Regions from separate parts of the Cytobacillus sp. Bac17 genome, predicted to be linked through region 1. Evidence: riboswitches for the same ligand, from Rfam matches in the RefSeq annotation. Region 1 holds a riboswitch; each other region holds the start of a gene.

Region 1 (7,961 bases):
TGGGCTCACGTGCTGACCTCGCTTGTTTCCAATGCGCTTACTATCTTGGTGGTTATCCTCGTTGCTCTCTTGATGGGTTTTCGTTCCAGCGCTGATGTCCTGGAGTGGCTTGCGGTAGCTGGAATACTCGGGATGTTTACACTGGCGCTGACATGGCTGGCGGTCATTCCCGGATTGAAAGCGGGGTCTATGGAAGGGGCGACAGCCTACTCATACCCGCTGATTTTCCTGCCGTTTATCAGTTCGGCCTTTGTTCCCACCGACACCATGCCTAAAATAGTCCGTGCGTTCGCTGAAAACCAGCCCGTGACTTCAATCGTGGATGCGATCCGTGCCCTCTTGTATGAAGGGTCTGTTGGCAGCGGCATCTGGATCGCGCTTGCCTGGTGCGTCGGCATCATGCTCATCTCTTACTTCTTCGCTGTTAAAGAATTCAAACGCCAGTTAGGGTAAGCACACCATTATAGGATAACGGATTCATAGCCCTATAGGGCCTTTTGGCTAAAGGTTAATGAAGCATACAAATAATGAAAAAGGTGAATCTGCCGTGGATTCACCTTTTTCTTATTGGATGATACTTTTTTCAATGACAAGTGACATGCTTTCAGCTATTTGCTGATAAGTAGCATCATTCGGATGAAAGACATCACTGGAAAGATCGCGTTTGGCGTCTGTGACCAGATTGAAAGTATCCACTACTTGAACTTTGTATTTCAAGCCTAGTGTACGGGCAGACTCATTCCATTTTTGGATGATGGAATCAAATGAATCCCCGTTTGGCGATTGCTTGAATGGATTATATAGCCCCATATAGAGTATGACTGCATTGGGATTACTTTCACGAATGTTTTTAAACGTCTTTTCCAAATTCGGAATTTCGGTCTCCAGGATGCCAAGGGCGGTTTCTTCTGAATATTTTTCGAGGATCTCCCCGCTATTAAAAAGGTTATTTCCCCCTATTGTAATGGTAATGATTTTGGCGTCTTTAAGAGATCTCTTGACTTCCTTTTGTTCTAACTGGGCCAGCAAATCTTCAATTCTGGCACCTCTTACACCCAGGTTTTGGAAACGTTCTATAGTATTATTTTCTTTAAGTTCATTTCCAACCGGCTGGACAAAGCCTTCTCCCTTTGATGAGCCGACACCCCTGGTCAATGAATCGCCAAGTGCAACATATGTATCACCAGGTGTGACAGGAACTTCTTCTGTTTTCGCTAGTATCCCTGCTCGAGGCGGACTGGTAACATCCATGTAGGCACTGACTAGGCCATACCCAAAAAGAACTGTCAGCGCAAGGGACAATGTTAAAAATAACTGCCACATCCATTTTTTCATCGTTTGACTTCTCCTTTTAATGTAATTGTATCTAAATTTTTCTCAAATTGAGTATTTAAAAGAGTCATTGTTCGAAAATTTAGTTAGAATAGAACAAGGGTGATGCTATGAGCTTAAAGCCGACAGTTCAATTGGAAAATGTAACGAAAATCATTGGAAAGAAAACGATTATTGATAATATATCATTTGACATTTATCCAGGAGAAGTATTTGGGTTCCTGGGTCCTAATGGTGCCGGTAAAACCACCACGATCCGGATGCTCGTTGGGCTCATTAAGCCAACGTCCGGGAAGGTTGAAATATGTGGTTTTGATGTAAGAAAGCAATTTGTTCAAGCGATGCAGCGCCTCGGTTCTATCGTCGAAAATCCAGAGCTGTATAAGTATTTGAGCGGCCGCGAAAACCTGCAAATCTTTGCACGGATGCTGCCTGATGTGGATGAAGAACGGATCCAAGAGGTCATTGATTTGGTTGATCTGACTGTAAGAATTGATGATCAGGTTCGGACCTATTCATTGGGAATGCGTCAGCGCCTTGGTATTGCACAAGCATTGTTAGGCCGTCCGGATGTGCTGATACTGGATGAACCTACAAATGGACTGGACCCGATGGGAATCAAAGATCTGCGGACATTTATCAGGAAGCTGGTCGATGATACGGGCCTAACGGTGCTCGTATCCAGTCATATTTTAAGTGAAATCGAGTTGCTGGCGGACCGTGTGGCTATTATGAGCCATGGGAAGATCGTGAAGGTCGGCAGCGTCAGCGATTTAGTTGGTGCACTGTCATCTGGTGTGGATTGGAGAGTCAGTGATTCTTTTCGTGCACTTGCTATTCTTAAAGAATCCCCATATGTCCAGGCTGCAGAACTATATGATGACCATACTATACACACTCTTATGGATGATAGCAAAACCTCGCTCCTGAATGAAGCTTTAATGAAGGCGGGTATTGATGTATGGACGATCGAAAGGAAAGTGCAGACATTGGAGGATCTATTTATTAGTTTGACAGGAGGCGATCATATTGTCTAATCCAAATATGGTTGGCCTGATTCATAATGAAGTGATGAAGATTGCTTCCAAAAAACGCATGGCGGTTGTCATCGTTATTTTAGTCATTCTAGTCTCTATGTTTACATACGCACAATACCGGGAGATACAGGAGAAAATCGAAAAACAGGGTACTCTGGACTGGAGAGTGGAGCTTCAGCAGGAGATTGTCGATCGGCAAAATCGGCTGGCATCGAGCGGAATCCAGGACGAGTTTAGACAGTTCCTTGAATTTGATCTGAAGCAAAAGCAGTATTATCTGGACAACGATATTAACCCAAACTATCCTGGAGCCCCTACGTTTATCCGCATCTTTTTCTCACAGGGAATTACGCTTGTCCTGCCTTTATTCATTATTATTATAATGGCTGATATTGTGAGCGGGGAATATAATGATGGCACCATCAAAACATTGCTGTCCCGGCCGGTTAAACGATGGAGAATCCTGATGGCTAAATGGCTGACGGTTTTGCTGTATACGTCATTGCTGATGGCGGCAACCGTGATTGTCTGTTATGGGGTTTCAGGAATCGTGCTCGGTTATGATGGCTGGACTGCACCTATTTTGACCGGATTTCAAGCTTCTGCATCTGGTGAGTTTTCAACGGAATACATCCATATCCTGTCGATGTGGGAATACCTGCTGATGTCAGTTGGGCTTGCCTGGGTGGTAACAGCGGTTGTTGGAACCATAAGCCTCATGATATCGGTTCTGGTGAAAAATACAGCGACTGGAATTGGGGCGATGATGGCCGTGTTAATCGCAGGCACCCTGTTATCTTCTATCGGTTCGAGCTGGACGAGCTCCAAGTATTTAGTGAACTTGAACTTTGATCTGATTAACTACTTAGAAGGTCAAGCTCCGCCGATTGAAGGGATGTCACTGCCATTTTCATTAACCATGCTTGGGATTTGGGCTGCCGCCTGTCTTGCTGTTGCGTTTTGGAATTTTACCCAGAAGGATATGTATTAAGAGTGTCATTATATAAGGATAATCCTTATTAGTATTTAGAGTTCAGAAATAATTGATTGACAATTGGGTGAATTTAAATTATTATCGCTTTAATTAATTAAAAAATTGAATATTTTCTTCTTATCCAGAGAGGTGGAGGGACTGGCCCTTTGAAGCCTCGGCAGCAGGTTCTGATGAATACTGTGCCAATTCCAGCAAGCGCATCGCTTGAAAGATGAGAAGAGGGTTGATAAAACTCTCTTCTTAGGAGGAGAGTTTTTTAATTGTTTATAAATCCAACTTAAGTTATGCGAAAAGTAGATATTTAAAAATGCAAGAGGAGAGAAGAAAAATGAAATATGGTTTCTGGTTGCCGATTTTTGGAGGCTGGCTGCGAAATGTAGAAGACGAAAATATGCCGCCAACCTTTGAATATGCTAAAAACGTCATTCAGTCGGCTGAAAAATGGGGATACTCGACTACGTTAATAGCTGAATTATATTTAAATGATATTAAAGGACCGGACCATGATTCTCTTGAAGCCTGGTCCACGGCAGCCGCACTTGCAGCCGTGACGGAAAAAATTGAAATTATGACCGCGGTCCGCCCTGGTTTTCATAATCCTGCTGTAGCAGCAAAAATGGCAGCCAATATTGATCAAATCAGCAACGGCCGTTTTACTCTAAATGTGGTTTCTGCCTGGTGGGCCGAAGAAGCGCGTCAATATGGCGGTATTTTTACAGAACATGATGAGCGTTATGCCCGCACTGAGGAGTTCATTGATGTTCTAAAAGGGTTATGGACGGAAGAAACCTTCCATTATTCCGGTCAATTTTACGACTTAAGGGACACGAAGCTTGCTCCAAAGCCAGTTCAAAGACCTAACCCGATTCTTTATGCAGGCGGTGAAAGCGAAAAAGGCAAGCAGACCATTGCAGAAAAATGTGATGCTTATGTTATGCACGGCGGAACGGCTGAGGAGATTGATCTGAAAATAGGAGAAATGAAGGCACGGCGTGAACAAACGGGCAATGCGCCATTCAGTTCTTTCGGAATGGCTGCTTATGTTATTTGCCGTGATACAGAAGAAGAAGCTCTTGCTGAGCTTGAAAAAATCACGGCTGTGAAGGATTCCAGCGGTTACGCCGGTTTTAAGGATTTCACTACAAAGTCACAATTAGAGCAGCAGATTCAGCTGCAGGATTACTCTGTCTCTAACAGAGGTCTGCGGCCAAACTTAGTAGGAACACCAGAGCAAATTGCTGATCGGATTTTACAATATGAAGAAGCTGGCCTAGACTTATTATTATTGCAATTTTCACCTCAGCTGGAGGAAATGGAACGCTTTGCAAAGACGGTTATGCCATTAGTGGAACAAAAACGCAGTTTAATAAAGAGCTAGAAAGGGGCCATAATAATGAGCAAGGTATATGTAATTCATGAAAATAGTGAGTGGACAGTCCATTTGACAAAAAGGCTGGAGGAACTGGGTGTTCCTTATGAAGAATGGCATTTAGACGAAGGAACGGTAGATTTATCGGCAGAACCTCCAGAAGGAATCTTCTATAGCCGGATGAGTGCTTCTTCTCATACCCGTGATCATCGCTTTGCAGCTGAATTTTCGGGACAAGTATTGGCCTGGCTTGAAGCACATGGCCGTACAGTGTTGAATGGAACGAGCGCTCTGAAGCTTGAAGTTAGTAAGGTTTTGCAGTACTTGGAGTTAAACAAATCTGGTGTCAGGACTCCCAAAACGATTGCAGCGGTTGGAAAACAACATATTATTAAGGCAGCCGAAGCATTTGCCGGACAGCCGTTTATCACGAAGCATAACCGTGCCGGTAAAGGCCTGGGTGTTCAATTATTCCATAGTATTGAAGCTCTAAAAGCTTATGTGGAGGGACCTTCCTTCGAAGAGCCTGTTGATGGCATTACCCTTATTCAGGAATATATTCAATCTCCTGAAAGCTATATCACCCGCTGTGAATTTGTCGGAGGCAACTTTGTTTATGCCGTCAGGGTTGATACATCGGAAGGATTTGAACTATGCCCTGCGGACGCATGCCAGATTGGCGACTTATTCTGCCCTGTTGGAGAAGAAGCAGAAGAGAGGCCAAAGTTCAAGATCATTGAAGGTTTTGAGGACGAAATTTTAGAAAAATATAAAGACGTTCTGGCCAGGAATCATATTCAAGTCGCTGGCATTGAATTTATCAGAAATGCTGAAGGTGACATTTTTACTTATGATATTAATACAAACACAAACTATAACTCTGAAGCAGAAGCGAAAGCTGGAAAATATGGAATGCTTGAGTTAGCTTCATTGTTAAAGAAGACATTGGAAGAAAAATACGCTGCAACTGCAACGGCTTAATTTGTGAGGACCTGCTATAGCAGGTCCTATTGTCTTTTACTGCAGCATGTTTTATAAAGAAGCAATCCCAATCAATCTTGCGATGAGAGGGATTGCTTCTTTAGTGCTTAAGAGAGCTGCCTAAACCAGGCAGCTTTTTTTTACAAACTGGGCAGGTTAGAAATTGGAAAAATAGGTGGGATTTTATTGATTTAGCTCTAAAAATATAGATATGGTTGTTAAGAGATAAAGGAATTATCCATACATAGGATTGGACTATAAATGAAAACGCTGCAGGAGATGACAGTGTAATCTTGAATATTAGACAGAAATGAAGATTGCGGAGGAATAGTATGATCTCTGATTTAGAATTGATGGAGCTTCATGTGAATGTGTTATTTAGACATGATAGTGAAAATCGAGTGATAGCTGTGAATGAACCCCCTTACGGTGCAGCGCCACGAATTTTCATTGGTGCCACTAGAATGGGTAGTATAGTAAGGTATTCAAACTCACTGGATAAGAGTACTGTAGAGAAGTTAGACCAAGTTATAGGAGCTAACCCTGGTGCTCATCCAGGGAAAATAATAAAGGCATTAAGCATTGACCATCTTTTAAGCAATGTATGGACTGGGCCAGCGTATGTATTTCCTGATGTAAGGGACAGGACTTATTCAAGAGCAATTAAAATAACTCATGAAAACAAAGAAATTTTAAAGTCTCAGTTTCCATATACCTATGAAGACTTTGAATACAAGCAACCCTGTTTTGTAATAATTGAAGACAATATACCAGTTTCAATTTGCTGTAGTGCAAGGAAGACTTCAAAAGCCGACGAAGCAAGTTTGTTTACACATGAAGACTACCGTGGAAGAGCATACAGTGCAGATGTTGCAAAGGCCTGGGCTGCAGAAGTTCAGATACAAGGACGCATTGCTCTATATAGCACTTCTAAGGACAACTTAGCATCTCAATCTGTGGCAAGGAAGCTGCAATTAGCTCAGTATGGAACAGACATTCATATAAGCTGATTACACATGACTGCTTTTGCATCTAATAGGGCATTAATCCAGGAAGGATTAGTGCTTCTTTTGTTAAAGACACTATTAGACAAACGGGGCGGTTTGTTTAATAAGCAATGTGTTATATTAGGTACAGTTATTTTTAATGAGGTGAAAGAAATGGTTAGAAGGAGATAGATAGCCTCCTGAATTAGATGCTGTTTTAATTTTAGGAGGCTAACTAATATTTTTAGGAGTTGCATAAAATGAAGCAAAACAAGTATGATGATGTGAATTTCTTTTCTGAATATAAAAAAATGGCACGTTCAGTCAAAGGACTTGAAGCTGCTGGAGAATGGCATGTATTAAAAGAACTTTTACCCGAGCTCCGAAATAAAAGTGTACTAGATTTGGGATGCGGTTTCGGTTGGCATTGCCGTTATGCTCGTGAACAGCAAGCAAGGTCTGTTATTGGAGTAGATATATCTGAAAAAATGCTTGACCAAGCTCGTGAAATGACTCATGATTCCTTCATTTCATACATTAAAATGCCAATTGAAGACATTGATTTTTCAGACTCTCCATTTGATGTTGTCATCAGCTCATTGGCTTTTCATTATATTAAGTCCTTTGAAGCAATTTGTAAGAAGGTCTATGATTGTTTAAAGCCTGGAGGTTCTTTTGTCTTTTCAGTTGAACATCCAATCTTCACTTCTCGGAACGAACAAGATTGGCATCATGATGACAAAGGGAATCGTTTGCATTGGGCAGTTGACAATTATCAATTGGAAGGATTACGTGAAACAACATTTCTAACTGAAAACGTTATAAAATACCATCGCACATTTTCAACTTATATCAATGCCTTAGTTAATGCTGGATTTAATATAAGGGCAATTAAGGAACCTATTCCCTCTGAGGAAATGTTAATCAGTATTCCTGAAATGAAAGATGAACTCCGTAGACCTATGTTCTTAATTATCTCAGCAGAAAAGTAATTGTTTAAACGTTCCTGCGTAAATGCAGGGACGTTTTTCTTATTTAACATGCGATGCAGGTTAATTAAGGCAGTAATTTCCAAAATACAGGAATTCCTTTAATTAATACAGAATAATTTATTAAAAATTACAGGTATTTCGGAGGAAGTATTTTATGTTTTTACAAGCAGTTTTTTATTGGTAGGGATGGAACTATCGGTGGAAGTGGCAGTGTTATTTATCCAGGAGACTTTAAATTGTTTTCCGATGTTGCAGAGTCAATACAGCAAT
Region 2 (7,961 bases), on a different contig from region 1:
AGTTCCTTCCTGCTTCTTACAGGGAAGAGGGGGTTAAAACGCTTAAGGAAACAGGAGAGACACTTTCTTCCTACATTCAGGGGCAGATTACAGTAGCATTATTTGTTGGGACACTTTCATTTATTGGCTATTTAATCATCGACTTGCCATATGCGCTAGTCATGGCGCTTATTGTTGCCATAACCAATATCATTCCTTATGTTGGGCCGTTTCTGGGCGGTGCACCTGCCGTAATCGTTGCACTTTTTGACTCGCCGACTAAAGCCTTTCTGGTGGTCGTAGTCATTGTGATTGCTCAGCAGATTGAAGGAAATGTGCTGTCGCCGCTGATTCTCGGAAAAACCTTGAACACACATCCGGCCACCATCATCATCCTATTGCTGGTTGCAGGCAATCTTGCCGGTATCCTCGGCATGATTCTGGCAATACCTACCTATGCTGTGACCAAAACGATCGTCTTAAATACAGTTAGATTTTTAAGGGCGAGGAAGACAGCGAGGGAAGAAGCGGTTACTTAAATAGAAAAAGCTCCTTTTAAAAAAAGGGGCTTTTTCTATTGCTGAATTTATTTAACATAATTCATCAAATAGGTTACAGCTTGTTGGGCTTTTCTAGCCTTTAAAAAGATTAAGGCATGATCCCTTCTTATCTAACATTTCACATAATTAAAGCGGGTATTTTTTGTTTTTCCCTCCCGAAAAGTTAAAATAATAAATAAAACGAAAGCAGTGATCCGAATGTGTTTAATCCTTTTCGCATATAAGGTTCATCCGGCATACAAGCTTATCGTTGCTGCCAATCGCGATGAATTTTATAGGCGCCCGACTGCACCGGCCCATTTTTGGGAGGACCATCCTGCCATTCTGGCTGGACGTGATTTAAGCAAGATGGGGACATGGATGGGTGTCACAAAGAATGGACGATTTGCAGCTCTTACAAACTACCGTGATCCGAACGCAGTGACAGATGGCAAAAGATCAAGAGGAGATCTCGTAGCGGATTTCTTGAAAGGCAGTGCTTCGCCTTCTAGATTTATGAAAATAGCATCTGAACACCGCAACAGCTATCCCGGATACAATCTGCTTGCGGGCAATTTGGAGGAGCTCTTTTATTACTCGAACGTGGAAGATAGAATAGAACAGCTTGGACCAGGAGTGTACGGGGTGAGCAATCATGTGCTGAATACCGAGTGGCCAAAGGTGAAAAAGGGGAAGGAAGGGTTATCTAAGATAATAGATCATGCAGCAGGGGATTTTACGGAAGCCTTGTTCACACTTCTCCAGAATGCAGACCCTGCCCCTGATGACATGCTTCCGAAAACAGGAGTTTCACTGGAGTGGGAGCGGATGTTGTCTCCTTTATTTATCAGAAGTGAAGGCTACGGAACCAGGAGTTCAACTGTGATGCTGATGTCAGAGGATGAGATTTTTTATAAGGAAAGGGTACATATAGGGGATAGCCCGCAGGAACAGGAGTTTATTATTCAAAAATAAGAAGCCAGTTCAGGCATCTGGCTTCTTTCATTAGGCAAGCGGTAAAGTAATCCGCACCGTTGTTCCTTCATTTTCCCTGCTGTGGATGTAAAGATTTCCGCCATGGTTTTTAATGATTTTTTTGCAGATCATGATGCCAAGGCCTGTGCCTTTTTCTTTTGTGCTGTAAAACGGCTCTCCCAGTTTGGCGAGGCGTTCTTCGGGTATGCCAATTCCCTCATCCTCGACACTGATGATGACAGAATGGTCCTCCTGGCGGATATCCACGTTTATTTTTCCGCCCGCCGGCATGGCTTCAATCGAGTTCTTAATGATGTTAATCAGCACCTGTTTAATTTTATCTTTTTCACATTTCACATAAAACTCGCCTGGTGACTGTGTTAGTTCGATCACGATATTCTCCATAACAGCCTGGCTGTTTAAGAGAGTGATTACACTTTTTACAACGTTTGTCAGGCAGGTTTCTTCCATTTCGGTTATTTGAGGTTTGGCGAGAACGAGCAGGTCATTGACGATGCCTTCAATCCGTTCCAGCTCACTTAGGATGACCTCCGCGAAATCTCCTTTATGTTCTTCATATAATAACTGTGTAAAGCCTTTTATGGCTGTAAGCGGGTTGCGGATTTCATGGGCAATGCCTGCGGCAAGCTGACCGACAACGGAAAGTTTTTCGGCATTCTGCAGCTTTTCCTCTGTCTTCTTTTGTCCGGTCACGTCTTTAATAATGATTTGGTAGACCTTTCTGTTCTTGAAAGTGGTTGGAATCAGCTGGACTTCGGCTTTTCTCGTTTGTCCGTCAGTCCGGATCAGATTAAGCTCAAAATTCACACTTAGCTTTGTTTGCAGAAAATCATCGAGAGTGGAATGTTCTGAAGGAGGAATGTAGTCGTGGAGGGAGGTGCCGATCATCTCTTTGATGCTCGTGAATCCAAAAAGCTTTTTTCCTTCATTATTGATGTAGGTCCAAATCCCCTTTTGTGTGACCATTCCTATCGTATCCTTGGAGAACTCCACCAGAAAGCGGTACTTCTCCTGTGTTTCAAGAATCTCCTCTTCCATGATAATTCTCTGTGTCATATCCCGGATGATGCACATCATTTCTTTATCGTCATTAATGACTGAAAAATTGGCTTCAAGCCACAGATAATGCCCCTCCTTATGCCTGAAGCGAAAGGTCTCCCGTTTATGCGGAAGCTGTTCAAGCTCGGCCAAAGCATCTCCTAAGAGGTCCCGGTCATTTGGATGGCAGTATGTATAAAGGCTGCTTCGATAAAAGTCCTGCTGTGAGTACCCCAGCATCGGCAAGCAGGAAGGGGAGACATATAAAGCAATGCCTTCTTTGGTTACTCTTGCAATCACATCGCTGGAATGCTGAATGGCCAGCTGCAGATTCCTCGCTTCGACTTTGTCCGCGAATAAATCTGCAGGATTCTCGGTCATGATCATTTTCTGTCCCTCCTTTTTGAAAAATGGCACTTTTCCATCATTATACAATACATGTTTGGATTGACATATAGGATAAATTTCACTCTATGCAAACTGTGAAAAGGATCCCTTGTCAGGTATCAAACTCATAGGAGCTTTCTAATTTCCTCTCCAAGGATGAATATGCCTTCCTGCAGTTCCCCCAGCGAGGCATAAGCATAGGAAATTCGTATAAAATGATTCGGCCCGTCACTGTATATGCTGCCGGGATTAATCAGCAGTTTTCTTAAAATGGCCTGCCGATATAGGCTTCGAATTGGAATACTGGACGGTACTTTCAGCCATATAAAAAAACCTCCTTCCGGAGAATTCCATTCTGCTATCCCGGACAAGTGAGCATCTAATGTATTCAGGGCAGTATTACGACGAATTCTCAGCTGCTCACGTACCCTTTCCATATGCTTTTGATAGAGGCCGGTGGACAGCCATTTTTCAGCTACCCTTTGTGAAAGTGAACTTGAACCATAGTCAGTCTGCATTTTAAGATCTGCAAGCCGGTCGATAACAGGTTCAGGTGCTGCTACCCAGCCTATTCGAAGTCCGGGACTCAATGTTTTTGACAAGCTTCCCATATAAAGGACCTGGCCGTTTTTGTCCATTGCTTTTAATGGTGGAGGGGGCATTTCATCAAGCCATAGCTCACGATAAATATCGTCTTCCACAATTGGCAGCTGTTCTATTCTGCAAACATCAAGCAGTTCCCTCCGTCTTTTTTCTGTCATTAAAATTCCAGTCGGGTTATGGTAGGAAGGAATCGTATATAAAATGGATTTCCCTTTTTCATATTTCTTCAAAGAGATGCTTTTCGTGATAACTCCCTCTTTATCCATCGGCAATCCTTTTAAATTCATGCCTGATGACCGGAAAAGCTGTAAAGAATATAAGTAAGAGGGCTTTTCCAGAAATACGGGTGCCCCTCTTTGCACAAGGCCCAATGAAACAAGCTGCAGGGCTTGCAGCCCTCCAGAAACAATAAGTATCGAGGAAGGAGAAGCGTCTATTCCAGATGCTGCCAAATATTCACTAACTGCCTGTCTTAATGGCAAATACCCCTTTGGTTCCTCATAACCGAGTTCACTCAATTCATCAGCAGCTTCCTTTAGAACTTTCTGCATCGTTTGCACAGGGGAAATCTCAGGGGAAAGCTCTCCTTTGCTGAGCTGTATAAAAGCGGGATCCATTTCTAAATCATTAATTTCTTGAACGATTTTTTCGCTGGCTCTGTGTATCCCTGTATCGATATATTCACTCCAGTTGGCAGACTGCCTTGAAGCGAGCAAGGTCCAAGTATTATTAATAACCTTTGTGCCAACCCCCGTTTTCCCTTCTATTAGTCCATCTGCAGCAAGTTCTTCCAGAGCAGTGATAATTGTGCTTCGGTTTACTCCAAACTCCTCAGCCAGTTTCCGCTGGCTTGGAATTCTACTTCCGATTGGCCATTCCCCTTTGGAAATCTTTCCTTTAATAGTCTCAATAACTTGCTGATATTTTGGCAATTGTGCTGTATCCATCCATATAACCGCCTTTATGAAAATTGGCTGGCAAAATTCTTTCCTAATTGGTTGAGGACATTGTATCAGTTATTGATTATCCTGAAAAGCAGCACAGATAATGGCTGGAAATGTTGATAAGGGGGATGAAGTTGGCAAATAAGAAATTTATGATTATCGGGGCGCATAGTTCTATCATCATTCTTTGGGCATCCGCATTCCCGGGAATTCGGGCTGGGCTTGAATCGTACTCCCCTGAGCACCTTGCCCTTTTTAGACTTTTAGTTGGTTCGGCTGCACTTGGTGTCTTAGCACTGCTGACAAGGATGCGTCTTCCGGATATAAAAGATCTTCCTGCTATTTTTATACTTGGATTCCTTGGTTTTACGGTTTATCATACAGCTCTCAACATTGGGGAAAAAACAGTAAGCGCAGGGCCGGCAAGCTTGATTGTATCAATGACTCCGATCTTTTCGGCTGCGTTGGCTGCTTTATTTTTAAGGGAAAGGTTTGGAAGGGTCAGGTGGACTGGTTCCGCAGTCAGTTTTGCTGGTGCCGCACTTATTTCGCTTGGTGCAGGAGGAGGGTTTGAAATCCAAACCGGTATTTTATTTGTCCTGCTTGCTTCCATTTCAGAAAGCATCTATTTCGTGTTTCAGACTAAATATTTTAATAAATACGGATTTTTGTCATTTACATCCTATACGGTATGGGCAGGGACTGGTTTTATGCTGATTTATCTTCCTGGGCTTGGTAATGAGATCTTTCATGCATCGGCCGAATCCACTTTAAGTGTCATCTATTTGGGGATTTTTCCAACGGTAATTCCATATATTGCCCTAGCTTTTCTTGCGTCCATAGGAGGGACTTCTGAAGCGACAAGCTCTCTTTATCTGACACCAGCAATAGCATTTGTCATTGCTTGGGTTTGGCTGGGAGAGGTGCCGACTATGTTATCCGTTGCGGGTGGTATAATCGCTCTGGCAGGTGTGATGATTATTCACCGTAAAGACAGCTCTGTTAAAGTAACGGAAATTTTTAAAAATGGCCCAAGTGAAAATATTTGAAAAATAATGATTGACATCCTTTTCTTTATGGTGGTAAAGTAATAAGCATATTAAACAACCGAATAATAAAAATCTTCTTATCCAGAGAGGTTGAGGGACTGGCCCTATGACACCTCGGCAGCGGACAAAAGTGTACCGTGCCAAATCCAGCAAGCGTAGCTTGAAAGATAAGAAGAGGACCATTGATAAATGCCGCCCTCTTCTTTCTTTAGAAGAGGGTTTTTGTTTTTATCCGAAAAAAATGCATCAAGATTCTATTCATAAACATATGAATAATTCTTATCGAGAGAAGCAGAGGGACCTGGCCCAATGAAGCTTCGGCAGCAGGCAGACTGCACTGTGCCAAATCCAGCAGGCGATAGCCTGAAAGATAAGGAGGGGACTTCAAAAAACCTCTTCTGTTAGAAGGGGTAAATTTCAGGATATAATTCTTAGTTTTCCCATAGGATTAATTATATATAACATTTAGAAAAGGAGAGATGCTGAATGATAGAGTTTCAGAATTTAAAGAAAATCTATGAAAGCGGAGGACAGCAGGTAGCTGCTTTAAATGGAATAGACTTAAAGATTAACAAAGGTGAGATTTTCGGTGTGATCGGCTTCAGCGGTGCGGGAAAGAGCTCTTTGATCCGCTGTGTCAATTGGCTGGAGAAGCCGACTTCAGGAAAGGTCATTGTCAGTGGACATGATCTGACGGCTTTATCTGTAAGAGAAATTCGCGAAGTGAAAAGAAACATCGGGATGGTCTTTCAGCATTTTAACCTTTTAAATTCGAAAACAGTGTTTGCCAATGTGGCGATGCCGCTCACACTGGGTAAGATCCCTAAAGATGACATCAAAAAGCGTGTCCATGAACTATTAGAATTCGTGGGGCTTGCAGACAAGGCAAACAGCTATCCCGATCAGCTGTCAGGCGGGCAAAAGCAGCGGATCGGAATTGCCAGGGCGCTGGCGACCCAGCCTTCCATTCTATTATGTGATGAAGCAACTTCAGCGCTGGATCCGCAGACAACCAGCTCTATCCTGCAGCTGCTGAAAAAAATAAATAAAGAATACAACATTACTATACTGATCATTACCCATGAAATGTCTGTAATCAGAGAGATCTGTGATCGTGTCGCTGTAATAGAGGCAGGAAAAATTATCGAAGAAGGAACCGTCTTCAATGTCTTTTCATCACCAAAGACGCAAACAGCGAAAAACTTTGTCAGCACTGTCATGAATGATCAAATACCTGACTCCATTAAAGAAGTGATTGAAAAACAGCAAGGGCTTCAAAAGGTATTTAGAATCAACTTTGTTGGAAATTCTGCCGGGCAGCCGCTCCTCTCGCAGGTTGCCAAAAAGTTTAATATCGACTTCAACGTCCTGTTTGGAAATATTACTGAACTTCAGGGAACACCGTTTGGCAACCTGATTGTCGAATTCCAGGGTCCGGACAGTGAAATCAGACGTGCTATTCAGTACATCAGCCAGGAAAAAGTTTCAATAAAGGAAGTGACAACACGTGCTAGTTAATCAGGAAAAAATCATCGAAGCCTTAATCGAAACGATTCAAATGGTGGCATTCTCATTGCTGTTTTCAGCTGTTATCGGACTGCCGCTTGGTATATTGCTTGTCGTAACAAGGAAAGGGCATCTGCTGGAAAACCTCGTTGTTTTTAATATCATAAACAGCATTATTAATATTTTCAGATCAGTTCCCTTCATCATTTTAATGGTGGCCATTATCCCCATTACCAGGCTGATTGTCGGAACATCAATAGGTACGGCTGCAGCCGTAGTGCCGCTAGTCTTTTATGCCGGGCCATATATTGCAAGATTAATAGAAAACTCATTGCTTGAGGTAGATCCGGGAGTCATAGAAGCTGCAGAAGCAATGGGAGCAACACCAGGCCAGATAATATTAAAATTCCTGATTCCGGAAGCACTTAGTTCGCTGGTATTAGGCTTTACAATTGCAACAATCGGATTGGTCGGAGCATCAGCCATGGCTGGGGCAGTCGGAGGCGGCGGGCTTGGTGACCTCGCCATTACCTACGGCTACCAGCGATTCGATACAACAGTCATGCTGATTACCGTTGCGATCTTAGTTGTCATGGTTCAGGGCCTGCAGTCATTCGGAAATATCTTATCCAAAAAAATCAGAAGAAGATAAATAAGGAGGAAATACATCATGAAAAAACTATTCTTAACATTCATTATTTTAGCATTGGGTGTGTTCACTGCAGCATGCTCAAGCACAACTGGAGGAGAAGAAACAAAGAAGATTAAATTAGGTGTAAGCGGTTCTGATACACGCATCTGGGACTTTATTGCAGAAAAGGCTGAAAAGGAAGGCATTGAAATTGAAGTTGTGACATTCTCTGACTATGTGCAGCCCAATGTTGCCCTTGCAGAAGGCGATCTTGATGTGAATGCATTCC
Region 3 (7,961 bases), on a different contig from region 1:
CCCCATTTCGCACGGCCAGCAGCAATAAACTGGTCAAACATTACCTGTGCCGCATTGGCAAAATCACCATACTGAGCTTCCCATAGAACAAGCGTTTCCGGAGCGAATACATTATATCCATATTCAAAGCCTACGACAGCAGCTTCAGATAATGGGCTATTATGGACAGCGAATGATGCTTTAGCCGTTGAAAGCTTGTGCAAAGGTGAATACGCTTTTCCAGTTGTATGATCGTGCAGAACAACGTTTCTTTGTGCAAATGTACCTCTCTCGGAATCCTGGCCAGTCAGTCTGACAGGGGTACCATCAGATAAAATGGTTGCAAAAGCCAGTGTTTCAGCAAGTCCCCAATCAATCTTGCCGTCTCCTTCAAGCGCTTCCAATCTGCGCTGCAGGATTTTGCCGAGTTTATCAAACACTTTGAAATTCTCTGGCCATTTTAATAATTCTTCGTTAATTTGCTTTAATTTATCGACAGACACAGCTGTTTTAATTTTTGGCAGACCCTTTTCGACTGTTTCAGGTGGATTGGTTAACTCCGCCTCTTTCTTTTCTTTTGGAACCTTTTCATAGGCAGCCTTCATTTTTTCCAGTACTTCATGATGAATGCCCTCTGCTTCCTCTTTGGAAATGATCTTTTCATTTAGAAGCTTATCAGCATACAGCGCTTTCACGGTTGGACGCTTGCGAATAATGTTATACATAAGAGGATTAGTCGTCATAGGCTCGTCCATCTCGTTGTGCCCAAATCTTCGGTATCCGATTAAGTCGATAAGGATATCCTTTTGGAATTTCGCACGATATTCACAAGCAATTCTTGCCGCTGCAACTACTGCTTCAGGTTCATCTGCATTCACATGCAGAATTGGCATTTCATAACCTTTGGCAAGATCACTTGCATATCTGGTAGAACGTGAATCATGTGATTCTGTTGTGAAACCAATTGTATTATTGGCAATGATATGGATCGAACCGCCCGTATTGTAGCCAGTCAGCTGTCCAAGGTTCAGTGTTTCTGCTACAATTCCCTGTCCTGGGAATGCTGCGTCTCCATGAATGATAATGGCTAAAGCAGCTTTTGGATCTACTTCAGGATAACCGGCCTTTGTTCTATTATCCTGTGAAGCTCTGGTATAGCCCTCAACCAGTGAACCTACAAATTCAAGATGGCTCGGATTGTTAGCTAATGTCAGTCTGGCTATGGTCGTATTCTCATCTTTGATCTGTTTATCAAGACCAAGGTGATATTTAACGTCGCCTGTCCAGCCGTAATTGATTCCGATAGATCCTTCGGAAGGAACCAGTTCTTTATTTGGCGCATGCTGGAATTCCGCGAAGATCATTTCATACGGCTTTCCAAGCACATGGGCAAGAACATTTAATCTTCCGCGGTGGGCCATGCCGATGTTAATTGTTTTGGCTCCATCAGAAACGGATTCAGAAACAATTTCATCCAGTAATGGAACCATTGTATCAAGACCCTCAATTGAGAATCTTTTCTGGCCAACGAATGTTTTATGAAGGAATTTTTCAAATTCCTCAACTTCAGTCAGTCTTCTTAAAACTTTCAGTTTTTCTGCCTTCTGCATTGACAGTTTATGGCTGTTGGCCCCTATTTTACGGCGAAGCCAGTCTTTTTCGTTTTCATCAAATATATGCTGGAATTCAAACGCAATTGGTCCCATATAAGCGCTTTTCAGGAATTCAATTGCTTCAAGTCCGTTGCGTAATGGATAGGTGGCGTCTTTAGTAATGACACCGGCAGGAATCTCTTTTAAATCATTTTCAGTTAAGCCATATTTGCTCAGTTCGAATAATGCACTTTCAGATTTATTGTTACCCAGCGGATAAATATCTGCAGCCAAGTGGCCATATGTGCGGATATTATCAGCAAGGCGAATCGCAGCAAGTGTTTTTTCAAGCTGTCCGGCATTCATTGGCTGATTTGCTGATGAAGCCATTTGCGGAGTTCCTTCACTCGCTAGAGGGGAACCATTTCTTTCAAAGTAGTCTTTCATTTCAGGATCGATAGAAGATGGATCCTCTAAGTATCTTTCATATAGTTCAATAACGTAGCCAAGGTTGGGGCCATGAAATCCTTGTTCAAAAGGTCCCTCACCATTCGATGGCTTTTTCATGGAAAATTACCTCCATAACTGTTTTTAAGTAAATAATTCAAATACATTTTTCTCCCCTGAAAATACAATACCCGTCTATATGATGCATTAACGTTTTATTTTTACGAATAATAATATTTTTCAGAGGATAAAACGTTTCCACAGTTATTCTAACACGGAAAATCTAGTTGTACAAAGATAAAAACATGAATATAGTGGAAAACTATTAAAAAATTTTTTTTAGTAATTACTTATTCTAATAAAATGTTTTGTTAAATGTTAAACAATTATAAATAAGAAATAACTGGGTGGTTTTTAGGGGTTCATTTTAGATTGTTATTATACTTAAAATGTTGCCCGCTGATTTCAGCACGGGACCTTCTTTCCGCCGGGAGGAACAGAGGTCTTCAGCTCCGCCTGCGCGGTCTCCCGCTCCCTCTCCTGCCGCAGGACATTTAAAAAGGCTTCCTTGACTAATACCGCACGACGAAAATGCGGATGAATTTTCGAGAATCATGTGCCCATAGCGATGATCAGTTCAGGTTAATAACTAAGTTCAAGCAAAAATTCAAAAACATTTTGTAAAAGCACTTTCTTATATAGAAGACAAAATAAAAAAGCCGGCAGTCGTCCGGCTTTAAAAAGTCTCAACTAAGTTAATATAGATTTGTTTCACTGCATTCGCATTTTTTCTGTTTTCTTTTAGGGAAGATTCAATTGCTTCTCTCGTTTCCACAGGAAAATCAAAATGGCCGCAAGTTGTACATTTTTCGAACATGGAACCAGAAACATTTACTTCAATGCCATCCATGGTCTGGAATACTGCTGGACCCTCGGATTCCGCAAACCGGTGGCGGCAGTGGCTATGTTCACGCATATTAGCTCCCCTCCAAGAAAAATTTCATTTACGTTCATTATAAAACAAATATTCTGAACTTTAAAGTGATCCCCTTCTAACATTTTATGCCAGGTTTTTTTCAAAAGAATAATTTGTGTATTTTTAAGACACATTAAAATTATTCAAATTCAGGAGGTTTTTCCATGAATATTGGCAGAGCAAAAGAGATTGCTGAGTCTGCTGAAATGCACAGTGTTACTTTGAATGGCATCCCGATCATCATTCAGCATGTAGATGAGCAGACTAAAACAGCACGTGTTTACACAAAAGCAGATTCTGAAAAAGAAATGGATGTGCCGGTTAACGATTTGATTGAAGAATGAATACCCCAAAAAAACTTTCCAGAATCTGATGGGAAGTTTTTTTGTTCAAAATTTTCCTCATTCCCCCTTAAATAATGGAGACTGAGGGCAAAAGGACGTAAGATACCTGGTCGGATATTTTTTATAACATAAAATATTCAAAAAAGTGTTGACGATTAGCGGTTTACTGTAGTAAAGTTTAGAGAAAATTTAATATTTGATTTCTTATCCAGAGAGGTCGAGGGTAAGGCCCGACGACGCCTCAGCAACCAGCAATCATTTTTTTGATTGAAAAGGTGCTAATTCCTGCAAGTTTCTAAAACTTGAAAGATAAGAAGAATGGCTGATCACATTAAAAAGTCTTCTTCTTATAGAAGGCTTTTTTTTATTTTTTATAAGGAGTGGTTACAAGCATGTATAATATTGACACCAGATTAGCGCAAATCGGAAACAGGAGCGAGTCAGCAACAGGTGCTGTCAACCCGCCCGTATATTTTTCCACGGCATATCGCCATGAAGGCATTGGCCAGTCAACTGGCTTTGACTATAGCAGAACAGGCAACCCTACCCGCCAGCTGCTTGAGGAGGCAATCGCCGATCTGGAAGAAGGCGACCAAGGCTATGCCTGCAGTTCTGGAATGGCCGCAATTCTTACCATTCTTTCTCTTTTTAAATCCGGAGATGAATGGATTGTATCAAAGGATTTATATGGCGGTACATATCGTCTGCTTGAACAGGGCTTCAAGAAGTGGGGACTTCAGTGCAAATATGTAAATACCAGCAATTCCGAAGATGTTGAACTATTAATCACGGAAAAGACCAAGGCAATATTTCTGGAGACTCCAACTAATCCGCTTATGGAACAGACTGACATTCAATTGATAGCAGACATTGCCCAAAAGCATAATATCCTCCTTATAGTTGATAACACGTTTTATACCCCTCTCCTTCAGCAGCCGTTAAAGCTTGGAGCTGATATTGTGATCCATAGTGCAACCAAGTATCTTGGCGGGCATAATGATGTCCTTGCCGGATTAATTGTTGCAAAAGGCAAAGAGTTATGTGAGGCACTGGCGATGAACCACAATGCCGCAGGTGCTGTCCTTAGCCCTTTTGATTCATGGCTGTTGATCAGAGGGATGAAGACACTCTCTCTCCGCATGGAACGTCATGAAGAAAATGCAAAGGAATTAGCAGAATTTTTATCGGGCCACGATGCAGTAACAGATGTCCTTTATCCCGGCAAGGGCGGCATGATATCATTCCGAATCAAGGATGAATCCTGGGTGAATCCATTTCTGCAGAGCCTCTCCCTTATCTCCTTTGCTGAAAGCCTTGGAGGAGTCGAGAGTTTCATAACTTATCCAGCAACTCAGACACATGCGGACATTCCTGAAGAAATCCGTATTGAAACCGGTGTTTGTAATAGGCTTCTGCGTTTCTCGGTTGGAATAGAAAATGCAGAAGATTTGAAGGCGGATCTTGAACATGCTTTTGCTAAGGTTGTTAAGGAGGCAGTACGATGAGTTCGAATTACACATTCCAAACGAAATTACTTCACAATAATCAAAAATTCGACCCGGAAACAGGAGCTGTCAGTGTACCGATCCAGCATGCCTCCACTTTTCATCAAAAAGATATTGATGTGTTCGGAAAATATGATTACAGCCGCAGCCTGAATCCAACAAGGGAAGCACTTGAAGAAGTCATCGCGGAGCTTGAAGAAGGTATTAGAGGGTTTGCCTTTTCTTCTGGAATGGCTGCCATTTCTACAGCATTCCTCCTCTTATCTCAGGGAGATCATGTTGTCATTACAGAAGATGTATATGGCGGAACCTATCGAATGACAACAGAAGTCCTGTCCCGCTTTGGCATTGAGCACACATTTGTTGATATGACAAATCTTGAGGAAGTAAAAGAAGCAATCCGTCCCAACACGAAAGTTTTCTATGTAGAGACTCCTTCCAACCCGCTGCTGAAAGTGACAGATATACAGGCCATCAGTTCACTTGCAAGACAGCATGGAGCCTTGACATTTGTGGATAATACCTTCCTGACCCCTGCCCTTCAAAAACCGCTTTCTTTAGGTGCAGATATAGTGCTGCACAGCGCAACCAAATTTTTATCCGGACACAGCGACGTCGTGGCTGGCCTAGCGGTTGTGAAAGATCCGGATTTAGGTGCAAGACTTGCTTTTCTCCAGAACTCCTTTGGAGCCGTTTTGGGTGTTCAGGATGCGTGGCTTGTGCTGAGAGGCATTAAAACGCTGCAGGTCAGGCTTGATCAGTCTGTGAAATCAGCTAAGAAAATTGCTGGTTTCCTTAATGATCACCCATCTGTTAAGAAGGTGCATTATCCAGGTTTTGCAGATCATCCCGGATATAAAATCCAGAAAATGCAGGCTGTGAACGCAGGTGCCGTCCTATCTTTTGAGCTTGAAGATGAGCTATCGATGAGAACATTTGTTGAAAATGCGAAAATACCTGTTTTTGCAGTAAGTCTGGGAGCTGTTGAATCCATCCTCTCCTACCCTGCAAAAATGTCACATGCAGCCATGCCAGCATCCGAACGGGAGCAGCGCGGAATAACGGACAGTCTTCTTCGTCTATCTGTTGGCCTGGAGAGCGCAGATGATATTATAGAAGATTTCAAGGCAGCTTTATCTGCTGCCGGAAAAACAAAACATTCGATTTTACAGCGGGGGTGATATTTTGAGTTTCCTAAATAAATTAAAGAATGAAATCATCATAGCAGATGGCGCGATGGGAACTCTTCTGTACTCCTATGGTACCGACAGCTGTTTTGAGGAATTAAATTTATCACAATCTGAACAGATCCAGCACATCCATGAAGCATACATAGGCGCAGGGGCTGAATTGATCCAAACAAATACGTATGCGGCGAATTATTTGAAGCTTCAGCGATATGGACTGGAAGACTCCGTTAAGGAGATTAACAGTGCTGCAGCAAGGATTGCCAAAAAAGCTGCCAAGGAACGCGCATATGTTGCTGGTACAATCGGCGGGATCAGGGGATTCAAGCCCAACATGATTACACTTGAAGAAATAAAAAGAAGCTTCAGGGAGCAGCTTTATTGCCTGCTGCTTGAGAATGTAGATGGTATTTTGCTTGAAACCTATTATGACCTGGAAGAGCTTGAGACTGTCCTTGCCATAGCCAGGAAAGAAACTGATTTGCCGATTATCGCACAGGTGTCTCTTCAGGAAGCGGGTGTTCTTCAGAACCAGACTTCTATCGCTGATGCTTTAGCAAAGCTTGAAGGAATTGGTGCGGATGTTGTGGGAATCAATTGCAGGCTTGGTCCGCATCATATGCTGAAAACTCTCGAAAGTGTGCCTTTGCCAAAGCATGCCTATCTTTCTGCTTATCCAAATGCCAGTATTCCAGCCTATACGGATGGCAAATTTCATTATGAAGGAGATGCAGAATATTTCCGGCAGTCAGCGATTGAATTCCGAAATCAGGGTGTCCGCCTGCTTGGAGGCTGCTGTGGAACAACACCTGACCATATCAAGGCGTTTTCTGACGTTTTAAAAGGACTTCCGCCAATAGAGGAAAAAGAGACAAAGGCAATCAATAAAGTCATGGTTTCTGAAAAGCCATCATCATCAAGAGAGCTCCCTCCTCTTCAAGATATTGTCAGGGAAAGGCCTTCTGTCATTGTTGAATTGGATCCTCCAAGGAAGCTTGATACTTCACGCTTTTTCGAAGGTGCAAAAGCATTGAAAGAAGCCGGAATAGATTCTATTACACTTGCTGATAACTCCCTTGCTTCCCCCCGGGTATGCAACTCTGCGCTTGGATATCTCGTCAAGCAGCAGACAGGATTGCGCCCGCTTGTTCATGTGACCTGCAGGGATAGGAATATTATTGGACTGCAATCCCATTTAATGGGTCTGCACGCACTTGGATTAAATGATATTCTTGCCGTAACGGGTGATCCTGCACGTGTCGGTGATTTTCCAGGAGCATCTTCTGTATATGATGTCTCATCATTTGAATTGATCAGTATGATCAAGCAGTTAAATGAAGGGTTATCTTTTTCAGGGAAAGATCTCGGCCAGAAAGCTGCCTTTTCAGTTGCAGGGGCTTTTAATCCCAATGTCCGCTCATTGGAAAAAGCTGTTGGACGGCTTGAAAAGAAAATTGAACATGGTGCGGACTATTTCATCTCGCAGCCTGTTTTTTCTGAAGAGAAGCTGCTGGAAGTTCATGAGGCTGTGAAAGATTTAAAAGCACCTGTTTATATAGGCCTAATGCCTCTTACCGGCAGCCGGAATGCTGAGTTTCTGCATAATGAAGTTCCTGGAATCAAAATTTCCGACAGCATTAGAAACCGGATGGCTTCATTAAAGGATGATCCTGCACAGGCTGGAGCTGAAGGCATAGCTATTGCCAAGTCGCTGATCGATGCCGCGGCAGAGCTGTTTAATGGCATTTACCTCATCACTCCATTTATGCGCTATGAAATGACTGTTGAACTATCAAACTATGCCCGTGAGACAACCGAACGGCTTTCAAGGAGGAAACAACATGCATAAACCATCACTGCAGGAGCAGATAAAAAAGAAAATCCTGATCATGGATGGAGCAATGGGCACCATGCTGCAGAGGGCCGATCTT

What was found. A riboswitch is a leader RNA that binds a small molecule or an ion and turns the genes downstream of it on or off. The one in region 1 is predicted to bind S-adenosylmethionine.
Region 2: it holds a riboswitch for S-adenosylmethionine, as region 1 does, so the genes downstream of both, NR125_RS08955 (methionine ABC transporter ATP-binding protein) here and NR125_RS24555 (LLM class flavin-dependent oxidoreductase) in region 1, are expected to answer to the same signal.
Region 3: it holds a riboswitch for S-adenosylmethionine, as region 1 does, so the genes downstream of both, NR125_RS18295 (methionine biosynthesis PLP-dependent protein) here and NR125_RS24555 (LLM class flavin-dependent oxidoreductase) in region 1, are expected to answer to the same signal.

Annotation. Positions count from the first base shown of each region.
Region 1 covers NZ_JALJRC010000032.1:36,620-44,580, forward strand. Annotated here, with positions in the region: gene NR125_RS24535 (ABC transporter permease) at 1-453, shown strand, start outside; gene NR125_RS24540 (SGNH/GDSL hydrolase family protein) at 565-1,335, opposite strand; gene NR125_RS24545 (ABC transporter ATP-binding protein) at 1,443-2,369, shown strand; gene NR125_RS24550 (ABC transporter permease) at 2,377-3,360, shown strand; SAM riboswitch class I at 3,478-3,581, shown strand; gene NR125_RS24555 (LLM class flavin-dependent oxidoreductase) at 3,692-4,741, shown strand; gene NR125_RS24560 (ATP-grasp domain-containing protein) at 4,757-5,713, shown strand; gene NR125_RS24565 (GNAT family N-acetyltransferase) at 6,046-6,723, shown strand; gene NR125_RS24570 (class I SAM-dependent methyltransferase) at 6,960-7,691, shown strand.
Region 2 covers NZ_JALJRC010000004.1:198,748-206,708, reverse strand. Annotated here, with positions in the region: gene NR125_RS08980 (AI-2E family transporter) at 1-518, shown strand, start outside; gene NR125_RS08975 (NRDE family protein) at 738-1,493, shown strand; gene NR125_RS08970 (PAS domain-containing sensor histidine kinase) at 1,524-2,939, opposite strand; gene pdxR (MocR-like pyridoxine biosynthesis transcription factor PdxR) at 3,065-4,489, opposite strand; gene NR125_RS08960 (DMT family transporter) at 4,621-5,535, shown strand; SAM riboswitch class I at 5,610-5,709, shown strand; SAM riboswitch class I at 5,812-5,912, shown strand; gene NR125_RS08955 (methionine ABC transporter ATP-binding protein) at 6,022-7,053, shown strand; gene NR125_RS08950 (methionine ABC transporter permease) at 7,043-7,693, shown strand; gene NR125_RS08945 (MetQ/NlpA family ABC transporter substrate-binding protein) at 7,712-7,961, shown strand, end outside.
Region 3 covers NZ_JALJRC010000017.1:18,048-26,008, forward strand. Annotated here, with positions in the region: gene sucA (2-oxoglutarate dehydrogenase E1 component) at 1-2,138, opposite strand, end outside; gene NR125_RS18285 (hypothetical protein) at 2,755-2,994, opposite strand; gene NR125_RS18290 (H-type small acid-soluble spore protein) at 3,159-3,338, shown strand; SAM riboswitch class I at 3,540-3,654, shown strand; gene NR125_RS18295 (methionine biosynthesis PLP-dependent protein) at 3,731-4,843, shown strand; gene metC (cystathionine beta-lyase) at 4,840-6,024, shown strand; gene NR125_RS18305 (bifunctional homocysteine S-methyltransferase/methylenetetrahydrofolate reductase) at 6,029-7,879, shown strand; gene metH (methionine synthase) at 7,872-7,961, shown strand, end outside.